Regions from separate parts of the Nocardiopsis sp. NPDC050513 genome, predicted to be linked through region 2. Evidence: riboswitches for the same ligand, from Rfam matches in the RefSeq annotation. Region 2 holds a riboswitch; each other region holds the start of a gene.
What was found. Region 2 has a riboswitch for thiamine pyrophosphate ahead of thiC (phosphomethylpyrimidine synthase ThiC). Riboswitches for the same ligand answer to the same signal wherever they lie in the genome.

Region 1 (5,110 bases), on a different contig from region 2:
CCGGCACGTCGGAGCGGGCACACGTCGGGTCCCGGACCCCGCGGGACAGTCTCTTCACGCCACCTCCACCCGGTCGAGGGTGGGTACGGTGACAGCATCGGAACGGAGGACGGCGCGCCCCCTCCCGGAGCATCCGGGCACGCGCCCCACAACCCATATGGCCAAGTCAGTAGGCTCCTTCATCTTCAACGCCGTACGCGGCGGGGCCGTGGGCACCTCGGAGGCCCTGCCCGGGATCAGCGGCGGCACGGTGGCGCTCATCGTCGGCCTCTACGACAAGCTGATCGGCGGCGCGGGCCACCTGGTCAGCGGCATCAAGCGCTACGTCACCGACGTCCCGCGCGGCCGCGGCGGAGCACGCGCCCAGGAGCAGTTCCGCCTCGTGGACTGGAGCGTGCTGGTCCCGGCGCTCATCGGCATGGCCTGCGCCCTCGTTCTGGCCCTGCTCCTCATCGCTCCGCTGGTCGAGGAGCACACGCAGTACGCCTACGCGGTCTTCTTCGGGCTGGTGCTCGCCTGCCTGTGGGTGCCCTACTCCGGGTCCGGCAAGCCGTGGCGGGCCTGGCACTACCTCGTCGCCCTGGTCTTCGCGGCCGTCGCCTTCGCGCTGACGGGCCTGCCCGGCGCGAACCTGCCCGCCCACCCCGCGGTCGTCTTCCTCGTCGCCGCCGTGGCGATCTGCGCCCTCGTCCTGCCGGGGGTGTCGGGTTCGTTCATCCTGGTCACGGTCGGCCTGTACGTGCCCACCAAGGACGCGTTGGAGAACTTCGACCTGGTCTTCATCGGGGCCTTCGCCCTGGGAGCGATCACCGGCCTGTCCCTGTTCGTGAAGCTCCTCCAGTTCCTCCTGGAGAACTACCACCACATCACCCTCGTCGTCCTGACCGGCCTCATGGCGGGGTCGCTGCGCGCCCTGTGGCCGTGGCAGACCGAGGAGCGCGAGATCCTGCCCCCCACCGAGGTCCCGCTGACGGTGGCCCTCATGGTGGTCGGATTCCTCGTCGTCGTGGCCGCCATCGTCTACGAGAACCGCAAGAAGGCCCAGATCGGGACCGCCCACGAGCACCACTCCACCCCGGTCCACTAGGGTCGGAGCACACGGATCCACGTCAGGGGCGACGCCGCCCCGACGGCGCGGGGTGCCGGGGGATTCCCCCGGCTGAGAACACACCCGTCGAACCTGCTCTAGTTCGTACTAGCGAAGGGACGCCCATGAGCGCGTACAACATCGTGTCCATCGCCGGAAGCGACCCCAGCGGCGGCGCCGGCATCCAGGCGGACCTCAAGGCCTTCTCCGCGCACGGCACGTTCGGGATGACCGTGATCGCCGCGTTGACCGCGCAGTCCACGCGCGGAGTGACGGGCGTCCACGAGGTCCCGGTGGAGTTCGTGGTCCGGCAGATGGACACGCTGTTCGACGACGCCGCGATCCACGCGGTCAAGGTGGGGATGCTCGCCACGGCCGAGATCACCGAGGCGGTCGCGGACGCGATCGCCCGCCACGGGCTGCCGAACGTGGTGGTGGACCCGGTGATGGTCGCCAAGAGCGGTGACCGGCTGCTGGAGGCCTCCGCGGTCAAGGCGCTGCGCGCGCACCTGCTGCCGCGCGCGGACCTGATCACGCCGAACCTGCCCGAGGCCGCCGACCTGCTGGGCGAGGCGGAGGCCACCGACCTGGCCACGATGCGCGCCCAGGCCGAACGCCTGCTGGAGCTGGGTCCTCGCCGGGTCCTGCTCAAGGGCGGCCACCTGGCCGGGGACGAGAGCGTCGACGTCCTCGTCTCCGGGGACGCCGAGCCGGTCGAGTTCCGGGCTCCCCGGGTGGCCACCCGCAACACGCACGGCACGGGCTGCACGCTCTCCTCGTCGATCGCCGCGCTCCTGCCGCAGCGCCCCGACACGGCCAGCGCGGTCGCGGACGCCAAGGCGTACCTGACCGAGGCGATCCGGCGCGCCGACGAGATCGACGCGGGCGGCGGCCAGGGACCGGTGCACCATTTCCACCTCTGGTGGTAGCAGGCACAGTCACCTCTGGTGGTAGCAGGCACAGTCACCAGTCGTGGTAGCGGCACGGCCACCGGTGGAGGCAGCTGCCCGCCGCCGCTGGCGGACGCACACGGAGGGGGACCGCGCCGGGCGCGGTCCCCCTCCTCGCGTCCACCCCCTGGGGGTGGGCGCTACTTGCGCACGTCCTCCATGACGGCGTCCGGGTTCTTCCAGTCCGGGTGGGAGAAGAACTTCCGGGTCTCGGCCACCACGACCGGCGACAGCAGCAGGAGACCGATGAGGTTGGGCAGCGCCATGAGACCGTTGGCGATGTCGCTGAACAGCCACACCGAGTCCAGCGCGGCGACCGAGCCGACGTAGATGACCGCGATGAACACCAGCCGGTACGGGAGGACGAGTCGGCGGCCGCCGAGGAACTCCACGCACCGCTCGCCGTAGTACGCCCAACCGAGCAGCGTGGTGAACGCGAACACCGCGACGGAGATCGCCACGACGTAGGTGCCCACCGGGGCCAGTCCGGGGCTGATCATGCCGAGACCGGTGGTCATGGCGTCCGTGGTCAGCAGCGAGCCGTCGCCGCTGTTCTCGCCCTGCCAGACCCCGGTCGTGATGATGACCAGGCACGTCATCGTGACGACGATGATCGTGTCGATGAAGGTCTGGGTCATGGAGACCATCGCCTGGCGGACGGGCTGCCGGGTCTTGGCGGCCGCGGCGGCGATGGCGCCGGTGCCCAGGCCCGACTCGTTGGAGAAGATGCCGCGGGCGAAGCCCAGCTGGATGGCCATCATGACGCCCGCTCCGGCGAACCCGCCGACCGGGGCGGTCCCCGTGAACGCGTCGGTGACCACGAGCACGAGCGCCGGAACGATGTTCGCCCAGTTCACGATGAGGATGAGCAGGGCGACGCCGATGTAGGCGATGATCATCAGCGGGACGAGGGCGGAGGCCACGCGGCCGATGCTCCTGATGCCGCCGAGGATGACGGCGCCCGCGAGCACCATCAGCGCCAGGCCTACCATCCACGGTTCGAGCGGCGTGATGTTGGTGATCTGCTGCGAGACGGCGTTGGCCTGGGTGCCGTTGCCGATACCGAAGGCGGCGACGGCGCCGAACACCGCGAAGGCCACGCCCAGCGTGGCGCCGAGCCCGCCCGGCAGTCCGTACTTGAGGTAGAACATCGGGCCGCCGCTCTGCTCGCCCTTGGCATCGGTGCGGCGGAACATGACGCCGAGCAGCGCCTCGCTGTACTTGGTCGCCATGCCGAAGAAGCCGACGATCCACATCCAGAACAGCGCGCCGGGGCCGCCCAGTCCGATGGCGAGCGCGGCGCCGGCGATGTTGCCGACCCCGACGGTGGCGGCGAGCGCTGTGCTCAGGGCCTGGTAGTGGGAGATGTCGCCCTCGACGGAGTCGTCCTCCTTACGGCGGACGAAGGCCAGCCACAGGGCGTGGGGCAGCCGGAGGAGCTGGAGCAGCCGCAGCCGGACGGTCAGGAAGACGCCGACGCCGAGCAGCAGCGGGATGAGGACCCACGGCCCCCAGATGATGCTGCTGACCTGCGCGGCCATGTCGAGGAATTGATCCATGCGGGGATCTCCCTATTCACGATCAGATACCGGGGGATGGTCGTGCGCCCGCGGTCCGCGGGGCGGCCTTCCCGAAGGAACGGTGCCCACCGGGCCGGGACACCCGGAGAGGTGGTGTCAGGTTTGCAGCGGTTCGTCACGATGGCGTCACGGTCGACCGTCGCAACCGTTTCGGCGCCGCGGGATCGGCGTCGTCAGGCGTCCGCGGCGCCGTCTCCCTGCGCCAGGGCGAGTCTGCTGAGGGCCGCCGCGGCGGCGTCGGGATCCGCTCCCCGGCCCACCGCGATGCCGAGCAGGTACGTGGTGAGTGGCGCCGCGGGGCGCGCCACGGAGTGGGCGGCGTCCCTGGCCAGGTCGAGGACGCGGTCGACGTCCGCCTTCTCGACGGGTTCGACGCCGGTCAGGTCCAGCTCGGCGCGGACCAGCTCCGCCCATTCCACGAGGGTCACCGAACGACTCCCTAGGGTTGAAACGCGGCTACGGAAGGCGATCCTATCCACCGTCGGGCCACCGGTTGGCCACGCGGCCGCACGACCCGCGTCACCACGTGCTCGGCGAAACCACCCCTGACCTTCGGCTTCGGTTCCCCGCGGGCCCGATCCCGGTTCACCCCCCGAACCTAGCGTCGGGATCAGACATCCCCCTGGTGTTGGGAGCCCTGCGAATGTCCCCGACCGATGCCCTGAACGGACTGACTCCGGCGAAGCGACCCGCTCGGCCGTTGCGCGTGGCGATCGTGACCGAGTCCTTCCTCCCACAGGTCAACGGCGTGACCAACTCCGTGTGCCGCGTCGCCGACCTCCTCGCCGCCGAGGGCCACCAGGCCGTCGTCCTGGCCCCGGGCCACGGGCCGAGCTCCTACGCGGGCTTCCCCGTCGTCCGCCTGCCCTCGCTGCCCCTGCCCTTCTACCGGGACTTCGCCGTCGGGCTGCCCGCCCGGCGCACGATGACCGCCGCCATCCGCGCCTTCGCCCCCGACGTCGTGCACCTGGCCTCGCCCGCCCTGCTCGGCCTCGCGGCCGTCGAGGCCGCCCGGCGGTGGGCGCTGCCGACCGTGGCCGTGTTCCAGACCGACCTGGCCGGGTTCGCCGGACGGTACGGACTGCCCGGGGGCGAGGCCGTGTGGCCGCTGCTGCGCCGCGTGCACTCCGCCGTCGACCGCACGCTGGTGCCGTCCACGTCCACGATGGAGTCCCTGGCCGACCACGGGTTCCCGCGGCTGGACCTGTGGCAGCGCGGGGTGGACACCGCGCGCTTCTCCCCCGAGCACCGCGACGAGGAGCTGCGTCGCCGGCTGGCCCCCGAGGGCCAGACCATCGTGGGCTACGTCGGACGCCTGGCCAAGGACAAGCGGGTCGATCTTCTGACCCACGTGGCGAGGCTGCGCGGGATCAGGCTCGTGGTCGTGGGGGACGGCCCCGAGCGGTCCCGCCTGCGCCGCCGCCTGCCCGACGCGGTGTTCACCGGGCAGCGGACCGGGGACGAGCTCTCACGGCTGTACGCGTCGATGGACG
Region 2 (5,110 bases):
GAAGGCACCCCGCATGGACCTGTTCGCCGACTTCCTCTCCTGGGCCTGGCCCCGCCACCTCAACCCGCTGAGCTGGTACATCCGCCCGCTGTTCTTCCTGCCCATCGCCTACTTCTGCTGGACGCGGCGTCCGTGGGCGCTGACGGCGACCATCGTGGCCATGCTGTCGAGCTTCTTCTGGTTCCCCGCCCCGCCTCCCGGGGAGGTCGACCCGAGAATCCAGGGGGTCCTGGAGATGGAGGAGGCCCTGTTCGCCGACCCGACGTGGGTCACCTGGCTGACGCTGCCGCTGGTCCCGGCGCTGATCGGCGGACTGTGCGCGGCCTTTTGGCGGCGCTCGCTCGGCTGGGGACTGGTGGTGATCGACGGCGGTCTCGCGCTGAAGATCGCCTGGACCGTCGCGAACTCCGGCGCCGACGGGCTCGCCACCGTGCTGCCCCTGGGGATCGGTGCGATCGTGATGACCGCCGTCATCGTCGCGGTCGCCCGCTGGCGGGGACTGCCGTTGGCGCTGACCGGCCGCCGACGCGCCGACGCCACCGCCGGGACCCCCTAGGATCGTCCGCATGTGCGGTCGCTATGCCCAGTCCCGGAACCAGCACGAGCTCCAGCTCGCCTTCGACCTCCCCGAGGAGACGATCGCGGAGGAGGCCGACCCCCGGGCGTGGCCCCCGCTGGACGAACTGCCGCCGGACTACAACGTCGCCCCGGGCAAGCCGGTGTACGCGGTGCTCGGCCCGCCGCCGCGCGGCGCCGGGGGCGACGACGAGCCGGCCGGGCCGCGCCACCTGCGCACCCTGCGCTGGGGGCTGGTCCCGTCGTGGGCCAAGGACCGCAACGTCGGCTACCGGATGATCAACGCCCGCGGCGAGACGGTGGCCGACAAGCCCGCCTTCCGGGCGGCCTTCCGCCGCCGCAGGTGCCTGCTGCCCGCCGACGCCTACTACGAGTGGCAGCTCATCGGAGCCGACGGCCGCGCGGAGGCGGGCACCTCGCCCGCGACCGACCCCCAGCACCGCAAGCGCAAGGCGCGCTCCGCCAAGAAACCGTTCGCCGTCCACTACGACGACCGCGAGCCGCTGGCCCTGGCCGGGATCTTCGAACGCTGGCGCGACCCGGAGGCCGACGAGAACGACCCCGCGGCCTGGCTGTGGACCTGCGCGGTCATCACCACCGGGGCCGCGCCCGAACTCGCCCACATCCACGACCGCATGCCCGTCGTCGTCCCCCGGGGGGACTGGGCGACCTGGCTCGACCCCGACTCCGGCGCGGACGACCTGGCCCATGTCATGGCCGGAACGCCGGTCGACCGGTTCGCGGTCGACGAGGTGTCCACCGACGTCAACAGCATCAAGAACAACGGTCCCGGGCTCCTCGCCCCCGTGCCCGGCACGGAGGATGACGGACCGGACACACTTTTCTGACCCGGGGGCGCCTGGACACGGCCCGGGGACCTCTGTGTATGGTGTGCGAGGCCACACGGCCACGCGCCCCGTACGGGGCGTACGCGCGTCGCTCACCCCATCCCCGACGTGCGCACATGTGAATACCGCGGGAGCTCGCGCCATGGCGGGCTGAGAGGGCGGCTCAACGGTGTCGCCGACCGCAGAACCTGTTCGGGTAATTCCGACGTAGGGAGGCATGCCATGACGGCTGCGGACAGCCGCGCCACGAGTTCCACCGCCGACGAGCACCAGGTGACCACGGGTCCCATCATGGGATCACGGAAGGTCTACCGCGAGATCGACGACCCCGCCGGTCTCACGCTCCGCGTCCCGCAGCGCCGGGTGGAACTGAGCAACGGCAGCCACTTCGACCTGTACGACACGTCAGGTCCGTACACCGACTCCACCGCCGACATCGATGTCCACCGGGGACTGCCCGGCACGCGGCAGGAGTGGATCGACGCCCGCGAGCCCATCGACGGAGCGGTCTCCCAGCTGGCCTACGCCAAGGCCGGGACGATCACCCCCGAGATGCGGTTCGTGGCCGCCCGCGAGCACATGGACCCCGAGTTCGTGCGCCAGGAGATCGCGATCGGACGCGCGGTCATCCCCGTCAACCGCAAGCACCCGGAGTCCGAGCCGACCATCATCGGCAAGAACTTCCTGGTGAAGATCAACGCGAACATCGGCAACTCCGCGGTCACCTCCTCCGTGCCCGAGGAGGTCGAGAAGATGGTGTGGGCCACCCGCTGGGGCGCCGACACCGTGATGGACCTGTCGACCGGCAAGCGCATCCACGAGACCCGCGAGCGGATCCTGCGCAACTCGCCGGTCCCCATCGGCACGGTCCCCATCTACCAGGCCCTGGAGAAGGTCAACGGCGACCCCACCAAGCTGAGCTGGGAGATCTACCGCGAGACCGTCGTCGAGCAGGCCGAGCAGGGCGTCGACTACATGACCGTCCACGCCGGCGTGCTCCTGCGCTACGTGCCGCTGGCGGCCAGGCGCGTCACCGGGATCGTCTCGCGCGGCGGTTCGATCATGGCCGCCTGGTGCCTGGCCCACCACAGGGAGAGCTTCCTCTACACCCACTACGAGGAACTCTGCGAGATCCTGCGCGCGTACGACGTCACCTTCTCCCTCGGTGACGGTCTGCGGCCCGGCTCGATCGCCGACGCCAACGACGAGGCGCAGTTCGCCGAGCTGCGCACCCTGGGCGAGCTCACCCACATCGCCCGCGCGCACGACGTGCAGGTGATGATCGAGGGGCCGGGCCACGTGCCGATGCACAAGATCGCGGAGAACGTGCGCCTGGAGGAGGAGCTGTGCGGCGAGGCGCCGTTCTACACGCTCGGCCCCCTGGCCACCGACATCGCCCCCGGCTACGACCACATCACCTCCGCCATCGGCGCCGCCCAGATCGGCTGGCACGGCACGGCGATGCTGTGCTACGTCACCCCGAAGGAACACCTGGGCCTGCCCGACCGGGACGACGTCAAGACCGGTGTGGTCACCTACAAGCTCGCCGCGCACGCCGCCGACCTGGCCAAGGGCCACCCCCGGGCGCAGGAGTGGGACGACGAGCTGTCCAAGGCGCGGTTCGAGTTCCGCTGGCAGGACCAGTTCAACCTGTCGTTGGACCCGGAGACGGCGCAGTCCTTCCACGACGAGACGCTGCCCGCGGAACCGGCCAAGACCGCGCACTTCTGCTCCATGTGCGGGCCGAAGTTCTGCTCGATGAAGATCTCCCAGGACGTGCGCAGGTACGCCGAGGAGAACGGCCTGGACACCGTCGAGGCGATCGAGAGGGGCATGGCCGACAAGTCCGAGGAGTTCGCGGCCTCGGGCAACCGGGTGTACCTGCCGCTCGCCGACTGACGCGGCACGGGGGCGGGGCCCTCCGCGGGTTCCGCCCCCGTGGCCCGGGGGCACCGGGCACGGTCGGAGAACGCGCCCTTGTGTCGGCACCGGGTCGTAGGGTGCCCGGTATGCGCCGAGCGTCCGAACCGAACCCGCCCTCCGGTCCGCGCGTCGTCAGGGGAGACGCCACGAACCCGGACGCGTCCGGGCCCACGATCATCGCCCATGTGTGCAACGACCGCGGGGGCTGGGGCAAGGGCTTCGTCCTCGCGCTGTCCAGGCGCTGGGCGGAGCCGGAGCGCGACTACCGGGCCTGGCACCGTGAGCGCGCCCGCAACGACTTCGCCCTGGGCGCCGTCCGGGTCGTGAGGGTCCGGCCCGACCTGTGGGTGGCCAACATGGTCGCCCAGCACGGAACCCGGCGGGGGACGGGCGGCCGGCCGCCCGTCCGCTACGAGGCCGTCGCGGCCTGCCTGCGCGCGCTGGCCGCGCACGCCGAGGAGCTCGGCGCCAGCGTGCACATGCCGCGCATCGGCTGCGGGCTGGCCGGAGGCAGGTGGAGCAGGATCCAGCCGCTCATCGAGGAGGAACTCCTGGCCCGGGGGATCCGGGTCACCGTCTACGACCCCGACTAGGCGGGTCCGGGCGTGCCCCGCCCGGGGCGGCGAACGATCCCTACCCGGGCTTGCGCGCGCTGGCCACCAGGTGCACGCCCACGTAGTCGTCGGACTCCGTGGCCCGCGTCTCCATCTCCACCAGGCGGCTCATCGACCTGGGGTCGCGGGCGAGCATCCCCTCGACCGTGGACGGCGACAGCACCGTGCGCGGTTTGATCCACTCCAGCCGCAGGCCCGCGTCCTCCAGGGTCTCGGCGAGCTGCTCCGAGGTGAAGCAGCGCGTGATGGACCCGTCCGGCCACGGCACCAGCAGGACGTCGGCGCTGGGCGCGTGGCTCAGCTCGGGCCAGCAGTCCTGTTCGGCCAACAGCGCCATTCCGAGCACCACGGAGTCCACGCACACGAGCGCGCGCCCACCGGGCCGCAGCACCCGCGCGATCTCCGCCATCGACGACTCCGTGGCCAGGTGCCGGGACAGCACGCGGTTGTCGGCGATGACCCCGTCGAAGGCCTCGGAGGCGAACGTGCGCAGCAGCGTCGAGTCGCCCACCACCCGGCGCAGCCGGCCCCGCGGGGCCGGACGCGGCACACTCGCGTGCCCGTTCACCAGCGTCAGCGGTTGCCGCACCGCCATGTCCTCGGACGGCAGCAGCGTCACGACGTCGTGCCCGGCGGCCACGGCGCGGTGCGTGCCCTGGAAGTCCGGGCTGGACAGGTCGAGCAGTCGGGCGGGCGCGGGAGGGAGCCAGCGCGCGATCTGCGCTTCCGCGACGGACCAGTAGAAACGCCAGTAGTCCGACAACCGGTCGGGTGCGGCGAACTGGGCGGCCGGGGACCGTGGTCGGTCGGACGCCGGGGTCGAGGACGGTCGCACGTGCACTCCTCTCCCATCCTTGTGTGGTCCTACCCGCACTCTCCCATGCCCTACCTCCGCCGATACAGCCAAACGACAAAGTTCACCGGTGGGCGGCCGGGTCCTCCCCGCCAGGCCGGAATCAGGCCGCGGAGAGCGTTGTTGTCACCGACACCGCGCCGGACGCCGAGGATGCCCGAGGGCGCGGATCGGACGTCGGGGAGGGGTACTTCGGACATGTCGACCGCCAGCGCGTGCCTGGAACGCGGGGAGATCGCGGCGACGCCGCGTGGCGCCGGTGCGCGTGTCCTGGTGCTGGAGCCGTATCTTGGGGA
Region 3 (5,110 bases), on a different contig from region 2:
GCAGCAGTGCGTCGTGGGTGGCCATGACGACGGCCCGGCCCTCGGCGCGCAGCGCGCCGAGCAGCTCCACGAGCTCCGTCCACGTCCGTGTGTCCTGGCCGAAGGTCGGCTCGTCCAGGGTCAGGACGTCCGGCGCGTGCGCGGGGCCGGAGCTGAGCGCGGTGGCCACCGACAGCCGCCGCTTCTCCCCTCCGGAGAGGGTGTAGGGGTGCACGTCGGCGAGCCCGGTCAACCGCAGGCGCTCCAGCAGCTCGTCGACCCACGCGTCCGCCGCCGCCCGTTCCGTCCCCGCCCGCAGCGGCGCGAAGAGCAGCTCCTCGCGCACGGTGGGCGTGACGAACTGGTCCTCGGCGTGCTGGAAGACCGTGCCGACGTGCCGTGCCAGCCGACGCGCGGGCCAGCGCCGCAACGGGCGCCGGTCGACCCCGGCGAGCGGGCCGCGCGGGTGCACGGCGCCCCGGTACGGCTTGCCCAGTCCGGCCAGCAGCATCAGCAGCGTCGACTTGCCCGCCCCGTTGGGGCCGGTCAGGGCTGTGGCGGTCCCGGCGTCGACGGCGAGGTCGACCTCCTCCAGCACGGTGCGCGGCGGAGCCGATCGCGCGCCCAGCTCGACCGGGGTGCGCGCGGCGACGCCGACCGCCTCGAGCAGCGTCGCGCCGCCGGGGGCGGGGCGGAGGTCGGGCTCGGGCTCGTTCCCGGGGATCCACACGCCCTGGCCGGCCAGGGCGCGGCCGTGCTCCGCGAAGACCGTCTGGGGTGCGCCGTCGGCGATCACCCCGCCGCCCGGTTCCAGGACGACCACCCGGTCGACCAGGTCCACGACGTCGGCCACGCGGTGCTCGACCAGGACGAGCGTCGCCTCGGTCTCGGCCAGGAGCCGGTGGAGCACGCCCCGCACCAGCTCGGCGCCGGCCGGGTCCAGGTTGGCGGTCGGTTCGTCGAGCAGCAGCAGGCGCGGGCGCATGGCCAGCGCCCCGGCGATGACCAGGCGCTGCTTCTCGCCGCCGGACAGGGCCCCGGTCGAGCGGCGCCGTCCGTACGGGAAGCCGACCTCGTCCAGGGCGCCGTCGACGCGCGGCCAGATCTGGTCCGGGTCCGTGCCCAGGTTCTCCAGCCCGAACGCGACGTCGTCCCCGGCCCGGGCCATCACGAGCTGGGTCTCGGGGTCCTGGCTGACCAGGCCGACCACGCCCCGACGCCGGTCGGCGGGTGCGCCGTCCACCAGGAGCGTGCCCTCCTGGTCGCCGCCGATGGCGCTGTCGGCGCCGGTGAGCCCGGCGAGCGAGTGCAGCAGGGTCGACTTGCCCGCGCCCGAGGCGCCGAGCAGCAGCACGCGCTCGCCGGGTTCGATGACCAGGTCGACGCCGCGCAGCGCGTGCGCCTGGCGACCGGAGTGGCGCCAGCCCCACCCGGAGAGTTCGACGCGCGCGCCGGGGCCTCCCCTCGTACGGGAGCCCACCCGGTCAGCCCTTGGCCGACGGGAAGGGGGCCAGCGCGCCGGTCCGGGCGAGCGCCGTGGTGATGAGGCGGGCGCCGACACCGGCGATGACGGCGGCGCTGGCGATGACGATGAGGCCGTAGGCGAGCTTGAACTCCAGCGGCCAGGCGACGTTGTAGGTGATGTTGTCGCGGATGGCGGGGGAGATCCCGGCGACGGCGGCGGCGAGCACGGCCACGCCCATGCCCCAGCGGCGGTAGCCGAAGGCGAGGAACACCAGTTCGGGCAGGATGCCCTGGAGGGTGCCGTCCAGGATCACCATGATCCCCCACTGGGTGCCGAGCACCGCCGAGACGGAGGCGGCGGCGATCGAGGTGAGCAGGGCGGCGCCGGGCCTGCGGATGACGAGGCCGCCCAGCACGCCGGAGATCAGCCACATGCCGTAGACGACGGCCTGTCCGGGCGGGAAGCCCACGAACAGCGGCGTGGTGACCGTCCACACGATGTTCCACAGCCAGAAGACGACGCCGATGGCGACGCCGATCACGGCGGCGACCACGATGTCGACCGTCCGCCAGCCGCGCAGCCGGGTGAGGACGTCCTGCCAGAAGCCGGTGTCGGTGGTGTCGGTGCTCAATTCCTGTCCCTTCGTCGGGTGACGAGGGGTCATGCGGCCAAGAGCGTCCCGGTGGTCGTGCGGCGCGCACCGGAGACGTACCGGTGCGCGGGAGACACGCCACCGGTGACGGTTCCTACGACTTCCTTCGCTGGCACTACCCAGATCAGGTGTGTAAGGGTCTGCGGCGACGGTGCCGCACTCTCAGCGCTCATGCGCTCCCCTGTCGGTTATGCACCATTATGCGGCACATACTGCCTGGCAGTGACACGCACCACCCCGGGCGCACCGGTGGTCCTGCCCGACCGGGGAGCGCCCACCGCGTCGGGTGAACGCCCGGATCCCAGGTCGCCGCGGCGTTCCCGTGTTCTCCGGCCCCCGTGCCGCGCCCGGCGCACCGTGTGTCCGGGAACACCGCGCCCACGGTCCTCACAGTCGTCCCGGGCCTCAACCGCCGGCGGATCCCTCGCTCCGTGTGCCGCCCTCGGCTTCCCCAGCACCGCCGAGACCGCCGACCTCCTCCGAGGCGTCCTCGTCACCTGCGTCGTCGGCGTCCCCGGTGCCGCTCTGACCGCCCTCGGACGTCTCGGCACCTCCAGCGTCTCCCGCTTCCGCGTCGTCCTCGGCCTCCCCAGCGCTCTCCGGGGGCTCAGCGTCGCCAGCACCCTCCGGGGAATCAGCGTTTCCAGCATGCCCCGAGGGCTCAGCATGCCCAGAAGTCCCACCCTCGTCGGAGGCCCCGGTCCTCTCGGCGGCCCCGGCACCGCCGTCTCCGCCGTCACCGGACGACTCGGCGTCCGGGTCACCGAACGCCTTCGGCGAGCCCGCGAACCCCTCCGCCGGGAGCGACGCGGTCGCCCCGCTCATCGTGTCCCGCCAGATCGGACCCGGCAGCGTCCCCCCGTAGACGATCCCGTAGTACCGGCCGCCGATGGTCACGCCCTGGAGCGGGTGCCGCTCTCCGCCGCGCACGTCGCCGACCGCGACCGCCGCCGCCAGGTTCGGGGTGTACCCCGCGAACCACGCGTAGGCGGCCCCGTCGGTCGTCCCCGTCTTGCCCGCCGCCGGGCGGCCGATGCCCAGCCCGTTCGCGGTCCCGCCGTCGAACGGCTCCTGGAGGAGGCGGTTCACCCCGTCGGCCACCCGCTGCTCCACCCTGCGCTCGCACTCGGACCGGACCTCGACGCCCTCCCGGCCCTCCCCCGCGACCACGGCCGTGACCGGCACCGGGACGCAGTGCACACCGCGGGCGGCGAACGTGGCGTAGGCGGCGGCCAGGGTCAGCGGCGAGACCTCCTGGTCCCCCAGCGTGAACGAGCTCCACACCCCCAGCGGCTCGCCGTCGGCCCGGTGCACACCCGCGCGCTCGGCCATCGTCGCCGTCTCGCACAGACCCACCTTCCGCTGCAGCTGGGCGAAGTAGGTGTTCACCGACCCCCGCGTCGCGCTGACCATGGTGTGCGACCCCGAGGAGCTCTCCCCCACGTTGCGCACGTCCCACGGTTCCATCCGGCCCCCGTCGCAGTTCCTCAGGCCGCTGATCGAGATGGTTCCGGGCGACCGAAAACTGGTCCCGTAGCCCATTCCGGCGTCCAGCGCGGCGGCGAGGGTGAACGTCTTGAACGTCGATCCCGCCTGGTAGCCGGTGGTGCCGCCGTCGCGCCGGTCCACCGCGAGGTTGATGGCGGTCGTGCCCGGGTCCGCCTCGTCGAATCCGTACCGCAGGTTCTGGGCGAGCGCCCGCACCCGCCCGGTCCCCGGCTCGACCACCGCCTCGGCGGCGAACCGCGTCGAACCGTCGCTCGGCACGTGCCGGTCGACCGCCTCCTGGGCCGCGGCCTGCATCCGCGGGTCGAGTGTGGTCCGCACGGTGATGCCGCCCTGGCGCATCACCGCGAGGCGCTCCTCCTCGGTGCCGCCGAGCACGTCCGTGCGCAGCAGCCAGCGCGTGACGTAGTCGCAGAAGAACGGGTACTCGCTGTGGTAGCAGCTCCCGCCGCGCGGTGTCGGCGCCAGCCCGAGGTCCCCGGCCAGGTACCCGTCGGCTTCGGCCCGGCCGATCCGCCCGACGGCCACCATCCGTTCCAGGACGAGGTCGCGCCGTTCCCGGGCGGCCCCCGGGTTGGTCAGCGGGTCGTAGTAGGAGGGCGCCCGCACCAGGCCGACCAACGTAGCGGCCTGCCCCGGGTCCAGGTCGGCGGCGGGCACCGAGAAGTACCGCCGCGCCGCGATCTCGATCCCGTGCGCGCCCGCGCCGAAGTAGGCGAGGTTGAGGTAGCCCTCCAGGATCTCGTCCTTGGCCAGCCGCCGTTCCAGACCCACGGCGTACCGGAGTTCGACCAGCTTGCGCGCCAGGCTGCGCTCGCTCGCCCGGGCCGCCTCCTCCTCGGTGTCCGCGGACTCGATGAGCAGGTTCTTCACGTACTGCTGGGTGAGGGTGGACCCGCCCTGCGTGTCGCCCAGGACCGTGAGCACGGCCGCCCGCAGGACACCGCGCGGGTCGAACCCGTGGTGCTCGTGGAACCGGTCGTCCTCGATGGCGAGGAGGGCGGCGGGGACCCAGGGACTGACCTCGTCCAGGGAGACCACCTCGCGCTCGCGCTCGGCGATCTCCCCGAACGGCCGCCCGTCCACGTCGGTGAGCACGACCCGCTCCGACAGGTGCGGCACCTCCAGGTCGGCCGGCATCGCCATGAAGAGCGCGGCGGTGTCGCGGCCGAGGACGCCCAGCGCCCCGGCCCACGGTAGGACCAGGGCCGCCGCCAGCACCCCGGCGAGCACCGACACACTGAGCAGTCGCGCCAGCGCGCGCGGCCTCCCCGCGCGCGATGCTCCCCTCCCCGTCGAACCCGCCACGTCGCCCCCTCACGCCGTGTTGGCCCGCTCCGCGCACGGCGGGTCACGGGCTCCGCGCCGACCACCCTCCCAAGGCGACCGCAAAGGGAGGACCGACATTTCGGGCGTGTCTCCGAAAAGCTTCCTCAATCCATGGCAAAGCGCGCACATCGACCATCCGTAGCGCACACCAACAAAACCACGTCATCGACGCGAAGCAG
Region 4 (5,110 bases), on a different contig from region 2:
TTCGCGGTCGGGGTGTGGCTGGCGACGGTGGTGTTCGCCTCCACGCTGGAGCGCGCCGGCCGCCGCGGTCCCGCCGAGGTGCTGCTGCGCCGCCTGTCCTACCGGCGTCCCCTCCGGGGCGGGGCCGCCCCGCCCGAGCGGGACGCGGACCAAGAGCGCACCACCCACTGACCGGTAGCCGCAAAAACGCGCGTGCCGTTCGGTGCCCGGCCCGTCCCGATCCCTCAGGATGGGGTGTCATGGGCGACGATCAGATGACAAACCACACCATAGGGGTGACCGGGGCGACCGGGGCCGTCGGCGGACGCGTCGCGGCCCGGATCGCACGGCTCGGGATGGCGCAGCGGCTCATCGTCCGCGACATCAACCGGGCCCCGGAGTACCCGGGCAGCAGCGCGGCGATGGCGGCCTACGAGGACACCACCGACTTCGAGCGCGCCTGCCGCGGGGTGGACACGCTGTTCCTCGTGTCGGCGACCGAGTCGGAGGACCGGATCGACGCGCACACGAGCGCGGTGGACGCGGCGGTCAAGGCGGGGGTGTCGCGGATCGTCTACCTGTCGTTCCTCAACGCCGGACCGGCGGCCACGTTCACCTTCGCCCGGACGCACTTCTTCACCGAGGCGCACATCCGGCTGTCCGGAGTGGCGCACACCTTCCTGAGACCCAGCCTGTACCTGGACCTGCTGCCGCGCTGGGCGGACGAGCGCGGTGTGGTGCGCGGGCCCGCCGGCGACGGCCGGGTCGCCTGGGTGTCGCGCGACGACGTGGCGGACGTGGCGACCGCCGTGCTGACCGACCCGGCGGTGGTCGCCGTGTCCGACGGCGCGACCTTCGACGTCACCGGCCCGGAGGCGCTGACGCTGGGCGCCACCGTGGACAAGCTGTCCTCCCTGACCGGCCGCACCGTGCGGTACGTGCCGGAGACGTGGGAGGAGGCGCTGGAGTCGCGTCGGTCCGGTGGGGCGCCCGAGTGGGCGGTCGAGGGGTGGGCGTCGTCCTACGCGGCGATCGCCACCGGGGAGATGGACGTGGTCGCGCCCACCGTCCCGAAGCTGACCGGGCACCCGGCCCAGTCGATCGAGGGGTTCCTGCGGCGCCACCCGAGCGCGCTGTCGCACGTCGCGGTCTGACTGCTGCCGCGGGCGGTGTCCCCCGAGGCGGTCGACCCGGGGGGTCCCGTTCGGTCGCCGCCGGGGTGCTCGGGGTCGCGACCGCCGAGGGCGTCCGTGGAGGGCGACGGGCGGGCCGGAGCGAAGCGGAGGCCGGGAGCGGACACGGCTAGGCGCGGGCTGCCAGACGGGCGCGCAGCTCGGCGGCGGCCGCCCGGGGGTCCTCCGCCTCGGTGATCGCGCGGACGACCACGACCCGGCGGGCACCGGCGTCGAGGACCCGGTCGACGTTGGACAGGTCGATCCCGCCGATGGCGAACCACGGCTTGTCCGTGTCCAGCGCGGCGGCCCGCTCGACCAGTTCCAGCCCGGCGGCGGGCCGGCCCGGCTTGGTGGGGGTCGCCCAGGTCGGGCCCACGCAGAAGTAGTCGCTGCCGAGTTCCGCGGCGGAGGCGGTCGCGGCGCCGATGTCGTTGTTGGAGCGGCCGATGACCGGGTCCGCGCCGATGATGTCCCGGGCCATGGGGACCGGCAGGTCGCGCTGGCCCAGGTGCAGGACGTCGGCGCGCACCGCGCGGGCGATGTCGGCCCGGTCGTTGACCGCGAGCAGGGCGCCGTGCCGCTCGCAGGCCTCCCTGAGCACCTCCAGGGCGGCGATCTCCTCGCGCGCCTCCAGGCCCTTGTCCCGGAGCTGGATGATGTCCACGCCCCCGGCCAGGGCGGCGTCGGCGAACTCGGCGAGATCACCGCGCTCACGCCGGGCGTCGGTGCACAGGTACAGAAGGGATGCGTCCAGGCGCTTGCGCAGGCTGGTTCCGTGGCTGGTCCTCACGCCGACCAGCCTAGGGCCTGTGCCGCGGAGCGCCCAAGGGACGGTCCCCGACGGCGCGCCTCCTCAGAAGGCCAGGCTCTGCGCCCGGCGGCGGACCTCGGTGCCCCGGTTCTCGCGCATGGCCTGGATCGGCGTGCCCGGAAGGGTGTCGTCGTGCGTGAACAGCCAGCGCAGGGCCTCCTCGGTGGAGAAGCCCGCGTCGGTGAGCAGCACCAGTGTCCCCGGAAGACCCTTGACGAGGTCGTCCCCGTCCAGGAACGCGGCCGGAACGGACAGCTCTCCGGAGCGGACGACGCCCATCATCCGGTTCTCCCGGATCAGCTGCTTGATCCGGTTCGGGCTCACGCCCAGCGGCGCCGCCGCCTCCCTGAGAGTCAGCCACTCGCCGACCAGTGCGTCGATGTCGGATTCGCGTTGTGTCACGTTTCCAATCTGCCATACCGGCGAGGGGCCCGGACACCCTCGCCGGGAGGGCCCGACGCGTGCCCGCGAGATCCCCGTCACCGCCCCCGAACCGGGGTGATCTACGATGAACGCGGAAGTGAACGTCCCGCGGGAGCCGGGTGGACCCGGCTGAGAGGGAGGCTGATCCGGCCTCCGACCGCACGAACCTGATCCGGGTCATACCGGCGAAGGGAGTGGAACCCAGCGCCATGCGCACATCGAACGAGCCCCGCTCCGAGGCGAGTCGTCCTACCAATGACGGCGACCGGGTGGTCGTGGTCGGCGGCGGCCTCGTCGGGCGGGTCACCGCCTGGCGCGCCGCCCAGCGCGGACTGTCCGTCACCCTCGTCGAGCCCGACCCCGTCGGCGCCCCCTCGCGCGCCCGGGCCTCCTCGGTGGTCGCCGCGGGCATGCTCACCCCCGCCACCGAGGCGGTGTTCGGCGAGGAGCGGCTGGTCGGACTCGGCGTCCGGTCCACGGGCATGTACCCGGACTTCGTCGCCGAGCTGGAGCGGGCGAGCGGCGTGCGGGTGGGCTACCGCACCACCGGCACGCTCCTCGTCGCCTTCGACCGCGACGACCTGGCCGTCCTCGGCGACCTCCAGGACCTCCAGCGGCGTATCGGCGTCGTCAGCGAGCGCCTGACCAGCCGCGAGTGCCGACGCCTGGAGCCCATGCTCGCCCCGTCCGTGCGCGGCGGCCTGCACGCCCCCGACGACCACTCGGTGGACCCCCGGCTGCTGCTGCGGGCGCTGGCCGCGGCGGGCGCACGGGCGGGCGTGGCCGAGCTCGCCGACCGGGCCGAGGAGGTCACCGACGGCGGACCCGGCGGCGCGCCCCTGGGAGTGCGCCTGGCGGACGGCGACGTCCTGCCCACCGACCAGGTGGTCCTGGCCGCGGGCTGCTGGACCGACCGGATCACCGTCCCCGGGCCGGCGGTGCCGCACCTGCGCCCGGTCAAGGGCCAGCTGCTGCGGATGCGCCCGCCCGCCGGGGAGCCGCCCATCGTCGGGCGCACGGTCCGGGGGCTGGTCCGCGGCTTCCCCGTCTATTTCGTGCCGCGCGAGGACGGGGAGGTCATCGTCGGCGCCACCCAGGAGGAGATGGGCTACGACACCGCGCTGACCGCCGGGGGGCTGTGGCAGGTCCTGCGGGACGCGCGCGAACTCGTCCCGGGCGTGACCGAACTGGAGGTCACCGAGACCTGCGTCGGCCTGCGCCCGGGCTCACCCGACAACGAACCGCTCCTGGGCCCCACCCGGATTCCGGGCGTGCACCTGGCCGGCGGTCACTACCGGCACGGCGTCCTGCTGACCCCGGTCACCGGGGAGGTCATGGCCGAGGCCCTCACCGGCGGCGCCCTGCCCGAGTACGCGCGCGCCTTCGCCGCCGACCGCGAGCTGGGCGGCGGCCACACGAGCACGTGGGAGAAGCAGTGGAACTGATCATCAACGGCGACCGGCGCGAGGTCGCCGAGGACACCACCGTCGCCGCTGTCGTGCGCGACCTGACCGCCCCGGACGGCGGCGAGGCCCCCGGCGGCATCGCCGTGGCCGTCAACGACGAGGTGGTGCGCCGGACCGCCTGGGCGCACACGCCCCTGGGCGCCGGCGACCGCGTGGACGTCCTGACCGCAGTGCAGGGAGGCTGACCATGACCGACAACCTGGACGACCCGTTGGTGATCGACGGCGTCTCCTTCGGCTCCCGGCTCATCACCGGCACCGGCGGCGCCCCGTCGATGGAGGTGTTGGAGGAGGCGCTCGTCACATCCGGGACCGAGCTGACCACCGTGGCGATGCGCCGGGTGACACCCGGCGCCCGGGGGTCCGTGTGGGACGTCCTGACCCGCAACAAGATCCGCCCCCTGCCCAACACCGCGGGCTGCTTCACCGCCGCCGACGCCGTGCGCACCGCCCGCCTCGGCCGGGAGGCCCTGGGCACCGACTGGGTCAAGCTCGAGGTCGTCGCGGACGAGCACACCCTCCTGCCCGACCCGGTGGAGCTGCTCGACGCCGCCGAACGGCTCGTGGACGAGGGCTTCACCGTCCTCCCCTACACGAACGACGACCCGGTCCTGGCGCGCCGCCTGGAGCAGCTGGGGTGCGCGGCGGTGATGCCGCTGGCCGCGCCGATCGGCTCCGGCCTGGGCATCCGCAACCCGCACAACCTGGAGCTGATCGTCGAACAGGCGGGCGTCCCGGTGATCGTCGACGCCGGGATCGGCACCGCCAGCGACGCCGCGCTGGCCATGGAGCTGGGCTGCGACGCGGTCCTGCTCGCCACGGCGGTGACCCGCGCGCAGGACCCGGTACGGATGGCGGCGGCCATGCGCGACGCCGTCCGCGCGGGCCGCGCCGCGCGCCTGGCGGGTCGGATCCCGGTGCGCCGACACGCCCGGGCGTCCTCTCCCACGGTCGATTGACGACGGGCGCCGCCGAGGTCCCCACGGGCGTTTGGCGGCGTCCCTTACCGTGGATGGGGTACGCGGTGCTAACGGAGCGGCACCGCACGACCGAACACGACCCGCGAACGCCGCCCGCGCGGAGAGATCCGGGCGGCACGACCGCGATCCGCGGGGCGGCCCGGGCGCGCGCTTCCGCTATCGTGTCGATTCGACACCCGGTGCCGGGTACGCGCCACCGGCCGCGAACGCCCACGCTCCCCGCAGCAAGGACACTACTCCGCCGTGGACATGACGACTTCCGATCCCCTCGTAGGCG

Region 1: another riboswitch for thiamine pyrophosphate. It lies ahead of thiD (bifunctional hydroxymethylpyrimidine kinase/phosphomethylpyrimidine kinase); the one in region 2 lies ahead of thiC (phosphomethylpyrimidine synthase ThiC).
Region 3: another riboswitch for thiamine pyrophosphate. It lies ahead of ACIBFB_RS15195 (ECF transporter S component); the one in region 2 lies ahead of thiC (phosphomethylpyrimidine synthase ThiC).
Region 4: another riboswitch for thiamine pyrophosphate. It lies ahead of thiO (glycine oxidase ThiO); the one in region 2 lies ahead of thiC (phosphomethylpyrimidine synthase ThiC).

Annotation. Positions count from the first base shown of each region.
Region 1 is NZ_JBITHK010000002.1:363,490-368,599, forward strand. It holds gene ACIBFB_RS04245 (DUF368 domain-containing protein) at 158-1,087, shown strand; TPP riboswitch at 1,126-1,224, shown strand; gene thiD (bifunctional hydroxymethylpyrimidine kinase/phosphomethylpyrimidine kinase) at 1,213-2,016, shown strand; gene ACIBFB_RS04255 (alanine/glycine:cation symporter family protein) at 2,178-3,596, opposite strand; gene ACIBFB_RS04260 (DUF6457 domain-containing protein) at 3,791-4,045, opposite strand; gene ACIBFB_RS04265 (glycosyltransferase family 4 protein) at 4,261-5,110, shown strand, end outside.
Region 2 is NZ_JBITHK010000001.1:258,484-263,593, reverse strand. It holds gene ACIBFB_RS01110 (hypothetical protein) at 14-556, shown strand; gene ACIBFB_RS01105 (SOS response-associated peptidase) at 567-1,424, shown strand; TPP riboswitch at 1,542-1,655, shown strand; gene thiC (phosphomethylpyrimidine synthase ThiC) at 1,647-3,323, shown strand; gene ACIBFB_RS01095 (macro domain-containing protein) at 3,434-3,940, shown strand; gene ACIBFB_RS01090 (class I SAM-dependent methyltransferase) at 3,981-4,802, opposite strand.
Region 3 is NZ_JBITHK010000007.1:244,356-249,465, reverse strand. It holds gene ACIBFB_RS15200 (ABC transporter ATP-binding protein) at 1-1,459, opposite strand, end outside; gene ACIBFB_RS15195 (ECF transporter S component) at 1,464-2,108, opposite strand; TPP riboswitch at 2,181-2,289, opposite strand; gene ACIBFB_RS15190 (transglycosylase domain-containing protein) at 2,502-4,910, opposite strand.
Region 4 is NZ_JBITHK010000018.1:79,095-84,204, forward strand. It holds gene ACIBFB_RS25060 (DUF418 domain-containing protein) at 1-171, shown strand, start outside; gene ACIBFB_RS25065 (SDR family oxidoreductase) at 240-1,133, shown strand; gene thiE (thiamine phosphate synthase) at 1,282-1,944, opposite strand; gene ACIBFB_RS25075 (Rv2175c family DNA-binding protein) at 2,008-2,367, opposite strand; TPP riboswitch at 2,487-2,601, shown strand; gene thiO (glycine oxidase ThiO) at 2,598-3,833, shown strand; gene thiS (sulfur carrier protein ThiS) at 3,824-4,039, shown strand; gene ACIBFB_RS25090 (thiazole synthase) at 4,042-4,812, shown strand; gene pknB (Stk1 family PASTA domain-containing Ser/Thr kinase) at 5,077-5,110, shown strand, end outside.